DNA from 2 places in the Bacillus yunxiaonensis genome. Region 2 is predicted to be linked to the other one. Evidence: riboswitches for the same ligand, from Rfam matches in the RefSeq annotation. Region 2 holds a riboswitch; the other holds the start of a gene.
The links. Region 2 has a riboswitch for cyclic di-GMP ahead of WAX78_RS20385 (methyl-accepting chemotaxis protein). Riboswitches for the same ligand answer to the same signal wherever they lie in the genome.
Positions count from the first base shown of each region.

Region 1: another riboswitch for cyclic di-GMP. It lies ahead of WAX78_RS19300 (discoidin domain-containing protein); the one in region 2 lies ahead of WAX78_RS20385 (methyl-accepting chemotaxis protein).

Region 1 covers NZ_JBAWSV010000007.1:139,552-148,194, forward strand. The annotation lists gene WAX78_RS19255 (HIT family protein) at 1-16, shown strand, start outside; gene WAX78_RS19260 (hypothetical protein) at 123-314, opposite strand; gene WAX78_RS19265 (YtxH domain-containing protein) at 402-764, shown strand; gene WAX78_RS19270 (HTH-type transcriptional regulator Hpr) at 1,094-1,654, shown strand; gene WAX78_RS19275 (DUF1878 family protein) at 1,659-1,994, opposite strand; gene WAX78_RS19280 (hypothetical protein) at 2,086-2,301, shown strand; partial or broken gene WAX78_RS19285 (YjcZ family sporulation protein) at 2,332-2,400, opposite strand; gene prsA (peptidylprolyl isomerase PrsA) at 2,600-3,460, shown strand; gene WAX78_RS19295 (DUF3955 domain-containing protein) at 3,670-3,867, shown strand; gene WAX78_RS19300 (discoidin domain-containing protein) at 3,930-6,278, opposite strand; cyclic di-GMP riboswitch class I at 6,708-6,797, opposite strand; gene WAX78_RS19305 (Crp/Fnr family transcriptional regulator) at 7,241-7,951, opposite strand; gene WAX78_RS19310 (DoxX family protein) at 8,057-8,398, shown strand.
Region 2 covers NZ_JBAWSV010000008.1:107,912-114,365, forward strand. The annotation lists gene WAX78_RS20380 (cytochrome-c oxidase) at 104-475, shown strand; gene WAX78_RS20385 (methyl-accepting chemotaxis protein) at 591-2,330, opposite strand; cyclic di-GMP riboswitch class I at 2,456-2,542, opposite strand; gene WAX78_RS20390 (anaerobic C4-dicarboxylate transporter) at 2,835-4,148, shown strand; gene ilvA (threonine ammonia-lyase) at 4,210-5,418, opposite strand; gene thiE (thiamine phosphate synthase) at 5,566-6,219, opposite strand; gene thiM (hydroxyethylthiazole kinase) at 6,235-6,454, opposite strand, start outside.

The sequences.
Region 1 (8,643 bases), on a different contig from region 2:
AACTAGCGTAAAGTAGCATAACACTTTTACCAGAACTGATGAGTTGAAAAGATCAGACTTTGCAGATCATCTTTTTATATAACATATTAAAACAGACTAGCCGTTTCATCTGAATAGATACCCTATTGTAGTATGTACAATAAAATTGTACATAGCATACATATCCCGCCAATAAAAGCGAACCTAACAGCTTGTTGTTTTACCAAAAGTATTGGCGGATAGGATCTTTTCTGTTTTAATATAAAAAACAATTGCATTGCTCGTACAAGAAAGAAAAGACTGACAATAAAACAAATTGTTGTAATCCATTTCACTTTTCTCCCCCCTTGTCTTATGCATATGCACGTTTTTACACATCATGAGTATAACGATAAGTTGAACAAATTTAGGAGGTCCTTTTTATGTCAAAATCTAAATCCTTTCTAACTGGCGTCATCTGCGGCGGAGCTGTCGCTGGACTTGCTGTGCTCTTTTCCACTCCTTCATCTGGAAAAGACATGCGAAATAAGTTAAAAGAAAAAGGAAATGATATAAAGAAAACATTATCTGATATTACAACAGATACGAAATTATTAAAACGCCAAATTATTGAAACAGCTTCTGAAGGAAAAGAAGTCATTCAAGAATTGACAAATGATATGCACGAAACATTCTCTGTTTGGAGACAAGATATTTCTCAAAACAAACGCCACATTGAACAAGAGATTGAAGACATTCAAAAATCAATTGAAAAATTACAACAAGCAGTTCCTGATAAAGCGTAATTTTTCGTATATAACAAATTTTTATGATTCCTATCTTCTCTTACACGGCACATGATATACATGTGCCGTATTTTTTTATACAATTACACAGTTTCTTTTTTTCATGCAAATGAGAATAAAATTATGTTAATCTTTACCCTGTCCCATGATAAAACGCTTCCAAGCCCACTCGAAAAAGTGACAGATCAATACAAATTAACTCGGAATTTGTACTGTTTTGTCATTTTTACAAAAAATTTTCACAATTCTAACAAAAAGACTTTATTAATTTTTATTTTACTGGCATAATAGATACTAATGAATAAGATTTGTATAAAGTGGGTGACTGAATGAAAAACGGGGATAAAAGTTATTCGATAAAAGAAGCGTTGATTTTCAGCCAACGCATCGCTCAATTATCAAAAGCATTATGGAAGTCTGTAGAAAAAGATTGGCAGCAATGGATTAAACCATACGATTTAAACATTAATGAGCATCATATTTTAATGATTGCGTATCATTTAAAAGGGGCTTCTATTTCAGAAATTGCAAAATTCGGCGTGATGCACGTATCCACAGCTTTTAACTTCTCCAAAAAACTAGAAGAGCGCGGTTTACTTATATTTTCAAAAAAAGAAGATGACAAGCGAAATACGTACATTGAGATTACTGATAAGGGAGAGGAATTGCTGCTGCAATTAATGGAGGAATATGATCCTGAAAGTAACTCTGTCTTTAATGGCGCTTTAGCTCTTCGTAATTTTTATGGTAAATTCCCAGAAAACATCGAATTAATCGCCATTTTACGAAATATTTACGGGCAAGATTTTATCGAGATTTTCGAGAAATCCCTGGATAATATCGAGGACAATTTTACAGAGCATGACGCAAAGCTTGTTAAAAAGTTTTAAATTATTATTTTAATGCCATCATACGTATAAATTCTTGCATTAATGGTTGAAATAAACCTTGACGTTCGAGCGCTTCTGCAGTCTCTTTTCCTTCGAGACTTCGTGGAAGCGCTTTTTCAAATTTATTCAACAATTCATCAAATAAAAGTAAACCTTCTTGCTTTTCGATTATGTATTGCTCGTTCATTTCTTCACAAAGAGCTAACAAACGTTCTACATCACGTCTCATCACTTTCTTCTTTATAATTAAAGAGTAAAATGGACACTTTTGTTCATCTATCATATTAAAAAGTAGCGATACATAATATTCTGCTTGTTCTAAGCGTTTCACAACGTCCATTTTCTTCCCTCTCTCTCTCTATTACAAGTTCCTCTATTTCAGAATTTTATAACACGAACAAAATATCGTATGATACAATAGATTCAATTGTATGTATTTTCGCCAAAGGAGGACTCTCCTCGTGACAATGATATTTATAGCTTTTGCACTTATTGTTCTAGTGTACACGAATTTTATGACGCATACACTGTGTCAACAAAAACAAATGTCTGATCGACGTCAAACAGGTGTCTTTCGTTTCATTAATGTATGTATTACCATATTATTAATTTCTAGTTATATAGAAATTATATTTCATGCAAAGTGAGGAAGGGAACCCCTTCCTCACTTTTTTCCTCTATAAACAAATTATACCTACTATTACTAATAAAATAAATAACACAAGCAATAAAATTAATTGTTGATTTATCATAAATGCAGCCCCCTCACCTTCTTTTTATGCCTATAAACCTAAAATGGTGATATCGCCTAATCTGACAATTCTCGCCTAACAAATGGGTAATTTTTCTTTATCAATAGGAAAACAACTCGAAATATGCTATATTAATTTTAGTACATATTGCTTATACTATAAAAAAATACATAATAGTAGGAGTGTTTATTTCATGAAGAAAGCAATACTTGCCCTGGCTGTAACAAGTGTTTTCACATTATCAGCATGCGGCACTTCTGACAAAGTTGTAACGTCAAAAGCTGGCGATATAACAAAAGATGATTTCTATAATGCAATGAAGCAGCAAGGCGGTAAAAACGTCTTACGTAACATGGTAATGGAGAAAGTATTCGTTAAAAATTACCCAGTAAAAGACGATGACGTTAATAAACGATATGACGAATACAAAAAGCAATATGGCGATCAATTTGATGCTGTATTAAAACAAAGCGGCATGACTGAGAAACAATTAAAAGACTCTGTTCGCGGCGAACTTGCAATGAAAGAAGCTGTGAAAAAATCTATCACAGACAAAGAAGCAAAAGACAATTACAAACCTGAAATCAAAGCAAGCCACATCCTTGTAAAAGATGAAGAAACTGCGAAAAAAGTAGAAGCTGAATTAGCACAAGGAAAATCTTTTGAAGACTTAGCAAAACAATACTCTGAAGATACAGGTTCAAAAGATAAAGGCGGCGACTTAGGATACTTCGGACCAGGTAAAATGGTAAAAGAATTTGAAGATGCTGCATATAAATTGAAAAAAGGTGAAGTTAGCCAACCTGTAAAATCACAATTTGGCTACCATATCATCAAAGTAACTGACATTAAAGAATTAAAACCATTCGATCAAGAAAAAGATCGTATTAAAGGCGACATTGCTGACAAGAAAATGCAAGACGCTCAATTTATGAACGATCTTGTTACAAAAGAAGTCAAAAAAGCAGATGTGAAGATTAACGATAAAGATCTAAAAGATATTTTCGAACCTCAAAAAGCTCCGGCAGCAGACCAAGGCACATCTAGCAAATAATAATGAAAAAAGCTCGGCATATGCCGAGCTTTTTTATTTGAGGATTGAGCTAAAACTATAAACGTTTGCGCCATATACAACTTTATTCTCTTACAAATCTGTAAGCTTTTTGTCACGTATTTAAATAGTACTAACGATATGACAACATTATAATTACGAACTATAGAGCAGTTATTTTGTAAAAAAACCCTTACATATGGAGGTTTAAAATGAAAAAATATATTTTAACTTTAATACCATTTATCCTAGGGATCGGATGTTTTGTTAGCTTTAATACCATTGGCTCTACAGTCGCTCCTGATGGCACTCTTGTTGAACCATTTTATTTACTACCAATGGGTTATTCATTCATAGCTATCGGTATCGTTAGTCTATTTGTAAGTAAAATGAAAACAGTTAAGAAATAGACTAAAAAAAGAGACTGTAGCAAAGGTATAATATCCTTTTGCTACGGGCTCTTTTCCAACTATTAATTATATAATTTTATTTCTGAAGCTGAAGCAAATCCACCGTGTCCTGATACAACTTCAAGCTTTACATACTGAGCATCTACTTTACTGAAACTTGCATTCTTTGTAAGTTTATTATCTGCCCAAGTTCCAGTAGCAACCTTTGTAAAGTTAACTCCATCTAGACTTGTGTATATATTATAACTAGTTATGTTACCATTAAAATTACTATCTTGTCTTGGAACATAAGCTAATTGTGATATGCTAGTAACTTCATTAAGCTTTATCGTAATGTATGGAGCCTTATCACTTCCATCCCATAATGTATGCCACATTGTTGCACTGTTTCCGTCAACTGCATTTTTAGCATCATTACCAGCTGAAATTTCCTCACTTGAGACACCTGCAACTGATAAATTTTTGCGTGATATTAACCCTACTGCAGCCGCATCAGTAAACTTTAAGTTAACAGCGTCACTTGCTGGATTTGAACCAACAGCAAACTTTCTAACTGTTAACGTAACATTTCCTGTTAAATCCGGTAAATTAGAAGAAGCTGGATTATATTTTGTCCAATGTGAACCTTGATCAATGCTGAATTCCATCGTACCGTCTAGACCAAAAACTAAGTTCTCATCATCATTTGAAGAAACATTAACTTTACCAGCTTTTCCAATTGGAATTAATAAAGGCTGCTCTGTTCCAATCACTCTTGTTAAGATACCATTCGTTGAATTGATTGCTGAGATTTCTTCATTACTCAGAAGCATATCATTGCTTGTAGCAGCTTTATACGTTTTCCCACCATCAATACTGTATTCCGTATCCGGTTTAATTCCCATTAATTTCCCTGCATTTGCTCCATCAAAACTAAAAGTAGCAAGGCTCAGTCCTAAACTTGGCATTTGATCCTTTATTTTATTAGCTACTTGCTTTTCATTTACATTCGTTATTGTGGAAAATACATTTAATATATTTAACGTATATTGCTGAAGCTTCGCTCTATCATCTGTATTCAGAACATGACTTCTAATTTGAGTAAGAAGATCCATCATCGGTCTTGGCTCATTAGCAAAGGAAGAAATGATACTACTGTTTAATTCTTGCCACTGTTCATCCGTTACATTTGGATTTTGTAGCATAAGAGAAACGTAATCTTTCCATACTAAAACATTAATCGGTAAAATATTAGTAGCTATTTTATAAATTGCAACTTTGTTATCTGATGAAGTCATCGCTTTCGCTAACCAGCGTAATCGCTCTGATTGATCTAGTTTTACTGGGTCACTTTCCGCATCTTCAAATAGTAAGATGTACGGTACTTGATTTTTCAATTTATCATCTGACCAAGGAATAACAGTTCCACCATGATGCTCCGATTCACTCCATCCAAATATATCATTCCCTAAATACCACGAAGATGGTTTGTCATTCCAGATGAGTGCACAATGTCCAGGCTGTCCAACAGGCATAGCTGCCACACCAAAGGCTTGGCCTACTTGCGTACCAAACTTTGAAATATTACCGCATACTCCGCCATCTCTGTAAATGGAAGAAAGATTCCAAGCTAAACCATAAAATTTATCATTTCCAGCTTGAATGCTAACCCCATCTTTGTTACGGTCTACATATTTAATCAAATATGCACTTGTTCCTATCTTATCTTGACTTTTAAGTTCTGGATGTTCCGTATTAATCATGTTTCTTGCCCAAGTTAAATCTTCTTCTGGTGACCAAGTATTCACTACTAATCTTAAATGCCAAACATCATATGTTCTAAAGACAGGAAGTAACTCATTATTTTGATCTGCTGATTTATAATATTGGTACCTCGTTAATGGATTAATAGGTGTATTATTTGTCCAATATTTTACAGGTTCAGCATGAGCTAACGATGTAGCTATCGCTAATTTTAAATACAATCCTTCATGAGAATCTGCATCTGTATTCCAGATTGTATTCCATATCTCAAGTGCATTTACTGGATTCTTCCCAGTTGGACTGCCGCCTTCAAGAAACGTATTCATTACCTCTGTATTTTTCATAGCCCAGTTAAGAAAGTTCTGATGAGCAGCGTCTTTTTTAGCGAATGCATCCATTGCTGCTGCGCCTGTTTGTGATATAAATTGCCACTGAGCCAAAGCTGCTGCAAATACCGGGTCTGTAAGCTTACTTTGTAAATTCGCTTCAGTAAGTTCCCCAACATTTTCATTTAAATATGTTGTAAGATAACTCAAATAATCTTCAAAATTACCATTTACGATTGCCTGATCTGTCTTTTGCTTCAATGTTTCTTGAGTTAACGACACCGTTTCAGCTGAAACTTTCGTATAAGGAATCGTAACAAAGCTCCCTGAAACAAGTGACATAGTTAATACGAAAGATAAAGTTCTTTTCAAAATAAGCCCCCCTTGTGTGTGTGTTTAACCGATTACCCTTGCAGCCTCCTTCCTTACTAAAGTGAAACTTCCATCAGTGTTTTTTTCATTCTCCACTAATGGAAAGCCCGCCCAATCAGGCATTTACGGGCAGTTATCCCCCACCTTTCTTCTTAAGAAAAGCGGAAGCGGCTCGCTCAGAATCTCAGGACGTTGGAGCATCCGACAGAGAGGAGCTTTTTGCCTCGTCCGAGGGGGCGAAACGACCGGAGATTCTAGCCGCTAGAGCTGGACAATGATTCTCTCGGAATCTTGAAGTGAGGGTCTTACTACCCGCAAATAGTAAAAAAAATTCCCCATGCCTAAAGGCACGGGGAATTAAACTACCAACATGAATAAAACTTGGAAGTTTCCTAACCTTTCGGCAACTGGCTGACATAGTGGAATGAATCCCCCTTAGTCCCTATAGCTTTGCGTCATTAGCTTTCACTAACTTTGCCTTTATCGAATTCTATTCTTGAATCGGATTATAGCAAAATTCGACATATATTGATAGATTTTTTAATTTATTTAACAGAATTTTTACTTATCTTAAACATTTGGTTAAAGTTTATATATTTAAAATTTCCATCTAGTTCTAAGTTGATAATATTCATGATGAAATCCCCTTTTGTACATGTAAGACAGAGAAAAAAGCACCCAAATGAGTACTTTTTCAACTTGAATCACCATTTCAATTCGGAGAAAGCGGTCTCGTTAGATTAGACTGTTGAAACTTTCTTAGCGTTGTTAAAAACGGTGGAATTGTCTTGAAAATGGGCCTATCGTTGTAAAAAGAGGACTTTCTTGTGAAGTTCTCTTTTTTATCCCGCATTAGCTGGCTGTTTTCCCCTTTCATTTCTTGCCTTTCGCTACATTTTAAAGTAGAAATTTTAAACTACCTATATCTTTTACTAAATACGCTTACTGCCTATTTCTAATTCTTCTATTAATCTCCCTAAGTGAATTTGTAATAATTTACGCGGGGCTGCTTTTCGGACAATGCCTTCTTGTGTTAAATCATTTAATAAACCCGTTACCGTTTCACGAATACTCCCTGTCATATTTGCTAATTCTTGGTGAGTAATGGAAATTTCAAGCTGTCTCCAATCCTCTGCAGCTTCCACTACTATCCCAAATTTTTCCGATAATTTATAAAGCAAAAAGAGCAATCGTTTCCGTGCACTACTATGTGCCATATGCTCTAACAGCTCTTCCATTTCCTTGACACGAATAGATAGTATCTCTATGAACTTTAAAGCGATGTCCGGTTTATCGTGTATAATTTTTTGAAACTGAGTTCTATCTATTTTACAAATAAGAGAATCTTCCCATGTTTCAGCATATACACCTTCAGATCCCGTTGTAAATGTACCCACCGCTCCAAACACATGCCCTGCACCTAATATGTCGAGTGTAAGCTCTTTTCCATCTTCAGACACTTTATATAAACGCACTTTACCTGATTTAACTAAATATAAAAACTGCTGCTTCATATGCGGAGAGGTAATGATTGTCCTTCTTTTCATTACATCAATAGGAGTATCCTGCTCAATTTTCTTTAATTCCTCTAACTCTAGCTCATCAAATAAACGTATTCGTGATAAATATTTTATTTTATCCATGAACTTTCCTCCCATTGTAGTCTCGACTACATATTTTCAAAATAATATATACTATACTCTTATGTAAAAGTATGTATTTTACTATCTTATCAAGGGGGAAGTCATATGAATATCGTTATTATTATCATTCAATTTATTTTGATTGGTATATTTTCAATATCGTTTTTCCTAAAAATCTCACGTGCAAAATCAATGGTTCATCACTGGAATGAATATCGCTACCCTATGTGGTTTATGAATGTGATTGCCTTATTGGAGCTCATCGGGATTATAGGAATCATTATTGGTTTTTGGAGTGATAGATTCTTACACTATGCAGCTTTTCTTATTATTGTTCTTATGTTAGGAGCTTTGCATGCTCATTTCTTCCGTGCAAAGCATAAACCCATTATGGCACTTAATGCGTTTATTATGCTTGTTCTTTCTATTACAATTCTACTCGCTTAAGGAAACAGGAAGTTTAAATAATAGTCAATGGAGTGATAACTTCCTCCACTGACTCGACAAGAAGGTTATAATACAACAGCTGTATGTATTAAAATGTTTTCAAACGATTCAAAGCTATTTTAGTTGTATACAGTATCTCTCTTCTTCCGTTTGAATGACCAATATACCTAGCGCAAATTATAATGGATTTTTGCAAGCGTATTAATTTCCATAGAAAAATAAGTTACAATAAACCAAAGAAAAGA
Region 2 (6,454 bases):
TGAACAAATAAAATTAAATTTTTCCATCTAATGATACTGTCCTCAAGTTCATCTTCATATATTCTATTGTACTCACAAATTAATACGGAAAGGTGGAATTTGTATGGGCATTCGCTTTATAAAGATTTCTTCTATTTATTTTATCATCGGCGTCTGCATGGGGATGTATATGTCAATGTCTCTGAATTTTGCATTAAAAAGTGTACATGTTCACTTGCTGCTTCTTGGCTGGGCTTCAATGATGGTAGCTGGCATTTTATATCATATCTTTCAAGAGGCTGGTCAGTCTAAACTAGGGAAATTTCACTTTTGGCTGCTTAATATTGGGCTGCCAGTTATGATGATCGCACTGGCTCTTGAGATTTATGGACATCATGCTGCTATTCCGTTTGTTGCCGGCGGTAGCATTCTTGTTGTTCTTGCTATTATTATATTTTCTATTAATATCTTTACACATATCAAAGAAAATTCATAATGAAATTCTTTGCAAAGTAAAACTTCCATCAGTGTTGGCCTTAGTGCACCGAAATATCGAGATAACATATATAAAAAAGCAGAAGCGGTTAGCACTTCTGCTTTTTTATGATATTTTAGCTTTTAAATTCTCCAATAAGCTCTCGCAATTCATAGGCAAGCACATTTAAACAACTTGCTAATTCTGCTACTTCTTGAACAGACATTTCCTGCTCTTTCATACCTTCTTCTACATGGTTTGTACTCTCGACATATGTCTTTGCAATATTTGAAAGATCATTTACTAAATGAACAATATCTTTACTGTTTTGCGAAATCAAGCTTGATGTTCCTGATACTTCTTTTACTTGTTTTGTCACAGACTGTGCTGACTGTAAAATTTCTGCAAAAAACACACCGCTATTTTGCACAAGAGAAATACCAGATTCCACTTCCTGTGATCCTTTTTGCATCGAAACAACGGCTTGTTCAGTTTCTGTTTGTGTTTCACTAATAAGTTTAGAAATATCTTTAGCAGATGTTTCCGTTTGTTCTGCTAATTTCCGCACTTCTTCCGCTACAACTGCAAAACCTTTTCCAGACTCTCCAGCACGCGCTGCCTCAATAGAAGCATTTAAAGCAAGTAAATTTGTTTGATTTGAAATCCCTGTAATCACTGTAACAATATCACTAATTTGCTTTGAACGATTTTCCAGCGAATAAATAATAAAAGATAAATCTTGGACCGCTTTCTGTATTAAATTCATCTGCTGAATAATTTGTTCAATCGCCTTGTTACCTTTAGCAGAATGATTCTCCATTCCTTCAGCAGCCTCCGCTACGTGCCCTGCAACTTCTGTAATTCCTTGCATCTTATTACCCATCTCATTGACAATTTCTAGACATTGCTGTACAGAAGTTTGCTGAGAATGTGCGCCCTCGTTTAGCCCTCCAATAGAGCTTGCAATTTCTTGTACAGCCCTACTATTCTCTTCTGTACTTGCTGAAAGCTCTTGCGAAGAAGCTGAAACTTGTTCTGAGGTTTCTTTTACTTTCTCAATAATTTTTCTGAACTTTTCAATCGTATTATTAAAATACGTATTAATAACCCCTATATCATCTGAACGTTCTCTCAGTTGTATACTTAAATCGCCATCTCCTACTTTTCGCAACCCTTCACGTAACTCTTTTAACGGTGCTAAAGAACTACGAACGATAAAGAATTGAACTAAAGTCGCAATAATGAGAAAAATCGAGATAAAAATCAAGCTTTGAATGATAAATTTTTGTTTCGTACTTGCAATAATAGAAGCATCTACATCTACCCCAACAATTGCAACAATTTTTTGACCCTCACCTATAATTGGCTCTAATATTGTGACCCAGGTCCCAACATCATCTTCATATACTGCGGATACCTGTGGTTTTTTGGTCGACATTACTTTTTCATAAGTTTCCATCCAATATGAAGGCTGCTTAGCATAATCTCCTGCCTGTAGTTTTGTGGCCTTCGATAACTCCGTGGTCATTCCTACTACTTGTACTTCTCCCTTGTTATTTGTTTTTACACCAGTAACATACAGATGACCTATGGTTTTTAATTCTTTTGATACATCACCTAACTGCTGAGTTAACGTTTCTTTTTTCACTCTTTGCGTCGTTGGGTCTTTTGCAAGATCCTCAATCAATCCCGTGTCTAGTTTGTGGACTACCATATCCCCCGTATCTACAGAGTGCTTTTCATATATAGACAACATACTATTCTGGAAAATATTAAAGTTTAACACGCTCATACTGCCAATAAGCATTAAAATAACAAGGATTGTTAACAATACGTTTTTTTGTAAAAACGATAACTTAGACAAATATTTTTTTATAATCATTTTACCCTCCAAAAACAAATTAACATAATATAAAAATATTTAGAATATTAAAACCAAAAAAATAGTTAAAAAAAGAGACCAATGTATGAAAAAGCATTGGTCTAAACCAACCCTATCAGTCCGGTAACTGGCTAGCTTAGTCTATTTCGACCTTAGCCCCTATAGTTTTGCGCCCTTATGTTTCCATAAGTTTGCCTTTCTCGATGAACGAGTTGAACGATATGGGAGTTTTATGAGAATTACACAATTCTCTGTCTCAGATTACAACATTTAAATCAGTTTGTCCATTTATTTGCACATATAAATATTAATTCCACAATAATTCTTTTGTAAAATAATTGTAACAAAAATGAGCAAATCATGTTTTGGATATGCTATATAATAAAAATGGCTATTTTCAGAGATTTATTTTATTATTCATTATTTAATTTTCGAAGCATCAAACAAATTAAGTTATTCGATAATAACAATTGATTATTATCTCGGAGGTACTACACTATGTTCTGGCTACAGTTCATCATTTTGTTACTTTGTATTTTCATCGGTGCGCGCCTTGGAGGTGTTGGCCTTGGCGTAATGGGAGGCGTTGGGATGACAATCTTTGTCTTCTTCTTCCACTTACAACCAACTTCCCCGCCAATCGATGTTATGCTTATGATTTTAGCAGTTATTACAGCCGCTGGAGCACTACAAGCTGCTGGGGGGATGGACTATCTTGTTCACCTTGCAGAAAAAGCACTCCGCAAAAACCCAAAACGTATTACGTTCTTTGCCCCAATCGTCACTTATTTATTTACGTTTTGCGCAGGGACAGGCCACGTTGCCTATTCGGTTCTTCCTGTCATTGCTGAAGTATCGCGCGAATCAGGAATTCGACCAGAGCGTCCACTGTCAATCGCTGTTATTGCATCGCAGCAAGCGATTACGGCAAGTCCAATTTCAGCAGCAACCGTTGCACTTCTCGCTATGCTTGCTAACTATCAGATTACACTATTAGATATTTTAAAAATTAGTATTCCATCTACCTTTATCGCTTGTATGGTAGCTGCTTTCGTTGCAAGCAAAATGGGAAAAGAGCTAAACGAAGATGAAGAATACTTAAAACGATTACAAGAAGGCATGATTCCAAAACTAGAAGAAAAGAAAGAGTTTATTGTTCCAAAAGGTGCAAAACTGTCTGTTATCCTCTTTTTGCTTGCAACAGTTCTAGTTGTTCTTCTTGGATCTTTTGAAGCGTTACGTCCTAGCTGGATGATAGACGGAAAACTTGTACGTCTTTCTATGCCAAGCACCATTGAAATGGTTATGCTAACAATCGCTGCACTAATTATTATTTTTTGTAAACCAAATGTAGAAAGCATCGTGTCCGGTAACGTTTTTAAAGCAGGAGCAACAGCAGTTGTTGCGATTTTCGGCATCGCATGGATGGGGGATACGTTCTTTAACGGCAACTTACAAATGATTCAAGGTTCTATTCAAGGTCTCGTAACGAGTGCACCGTGGTTATTCGCAATTGCACTATTCGTACTATCAATCTTGTTATATAGCCAAGCTGCAACGGTACGTGCGTTAATACCACTTGGATTAACACTTGGCATTTCCCCAGCACTATTGATTGCAATGTTCCCAGCTGTAAACGGATATTTCTTTATTCCAAACTACGGAACAATCGTTGCGGCAATTAACTTTGACCGTACAGGCACAACTCGTATCGGTAAATATGTATTAAATCATAGCTTTATGATTCCAGGTCTTGTTGCAACAATAACATCAATTGGAATCGGAATGCTCCTCATTTCACTGATGTTTTAATTAAGAAAGAGCTAGCCTTTACAAGGGCTAGCTCTTTTTAATCAAACGTTTGTTTAAATACTTATTCAATAACTTCGATGCTATATCCTTTCTTCTTCATCCCAATTAGCACTTGCTCAATATGTTCATTATCTTTCGTCTCAAGAGAAAGGTGCAGCTGTGCATAACCTGGAAATACTTTCGTTCCAATTCTCTCTAAGTGAATATGAAGAACATTCGCTTCAAAATCGGTTACAATCTGTAATACTTGCTGTAATTGCCCCGGTTTATCTTTAATTGTTGTTGAAATATGTACAAATCGGCCTGCTTCAACCATACCGTGTTCAATAATGCGCGAAATAAAATTAACATCAACATTGCCTCCGCTCAAGACAGGGACAATCTTTTTTCCTTGTACTGGTACTTTTTCATATAATAGCGCAGCTAATGAAGTAGCACCCGATCCTTCTACAAGTAATTTATTACGCTCTAGTAACATGAGCATCGTCCGAGCAATTTCCATTTCATCGACGCAGAAAATATCATCCACATAGCGCTGCACAAGCTGAAAAGTGAGATCCCCCGGTTTTTTCACCGCAATTCCGTCTGCCATCGTTGGCGTTGATTCTACCGTTACCCTTTGTTTTTCGGAAAGGGATTGTTTCATACTAGGACACGCCAACGCCTGTACACCGTATATTTTCACAGATGGCTTTTGTTCTTTAATTGCCATCGCAACACCCGCAATTAAACCACCGCCACCAATAGGACAAATGACCGCATCAACATCATCAAGCTGCTGCAATATTTCTAATCCAACTGTTCCTTGTCCAGCAATAACAAGCTCATCATCAAATGGATGTACAAACGTCGCTCCTGTTCGTTCCTTTAAATCAAGTGCATATGCTAATGCTTCATCAAATACATTCCCTTGCAATTCAACATTAGCTCCGTAACGCTTTGTCGCAAGTATCTTACTAAGCGGTGCTCCTTTTGGCATCACAATCGTACAAGGAATACCGAGCATATTACTAGAATAAGCTACACCTTGTGCATGGTTACCAGCCGATGCTGCCACAACTCCTTTTTGCAATTCTTCTTTGCTAAGCGAAGTCATTTTATTATAAGAGCCACGTACTTTAAAGGAACCTGTCTTTTGTAGATTTTCTAACTTTAAATACACTTCGTTATGAGATAGTTCACTAAATGTACTGGAATAATCTAACGGTGTTGTATGTACAATCCCCTTCATTTTTTCATGAGCAGCTATAATACTTTGTAACGAAATCATATTGTCGCCTCCGAAACGATATATATTCATACACGTTAGTTTAAGCCTCACAGTTTGTTTTATACGACAAAAGGAACCATTTCTTCATGTTAGAAATGGTTCTTTCAAAATAGTAGTGATTTTCACGATATATAACAGATTCATTTATTATTTTTTCACTTGTTCAGCTAATCTCTTCGTACTATTATAAGGAGAATCTGCTAAGCTAATCGCAGAAATAACAGACACCCCATCCGCACCTGCTTCAAGGACAGAAGCAGCATTTTCAATTGTAATTCCACCAATACCGACAATCGGAATTTCAATGCCACTTTCACGGAAAAAGCATAATCCCTCCGTTCCTTGTACTGCTTTTGCATCTTTTTTCGTATTTGTTGGAAAAATCGGTCCTACACCTAAATAATCTGCACCATTTTCAATTGCAAAACGTGCTTCTTCTATTGTATGAGCAGATACACCGATCATTTTATCTCCCATTTTTTCACGTACTGTTCGAATCCCTTCATCATCTTGCCCAACATGAACGCCATCTGCATCTAATTCTAGTGCTAATTCCACATCATCATTCACAATAAATGGAACATTATATTCTTTACACAAAGACTGAAGCTGTTTTGCAAATGCATATCGTTCTTCTCCCGTTAATGCTCCGTCACCTTTTTCACGATATTGAAAAATTGTAATTCCACCATCAAGTGCTTCTTTCATGACTTGTAATGGATCTTTGCGGCAATTGTTACTCCCCATAATAAAATATACTTGTAATAACTCAGACATATGCTGTTTATCGATGCGCGCCATTTCTCTCATCCTCTCTTAACGAACTTCTTCGACATTCCCATATCGTTCAATGTCTTTTGCAGTAACATTTGCTAACTGATTAAGAAATTCAATTTGGAAACTTCCTGGTCCTTGTTCAGCCGTTTTGTTTGCTGCGATTTCTGCCGCTACACCGTAAAACGTTACTGCTGCGACTGCTGCTTTTACATAGTCTCCTTCGACTGCTGTAAATGCTCCAATCACAGATGTTAATAAA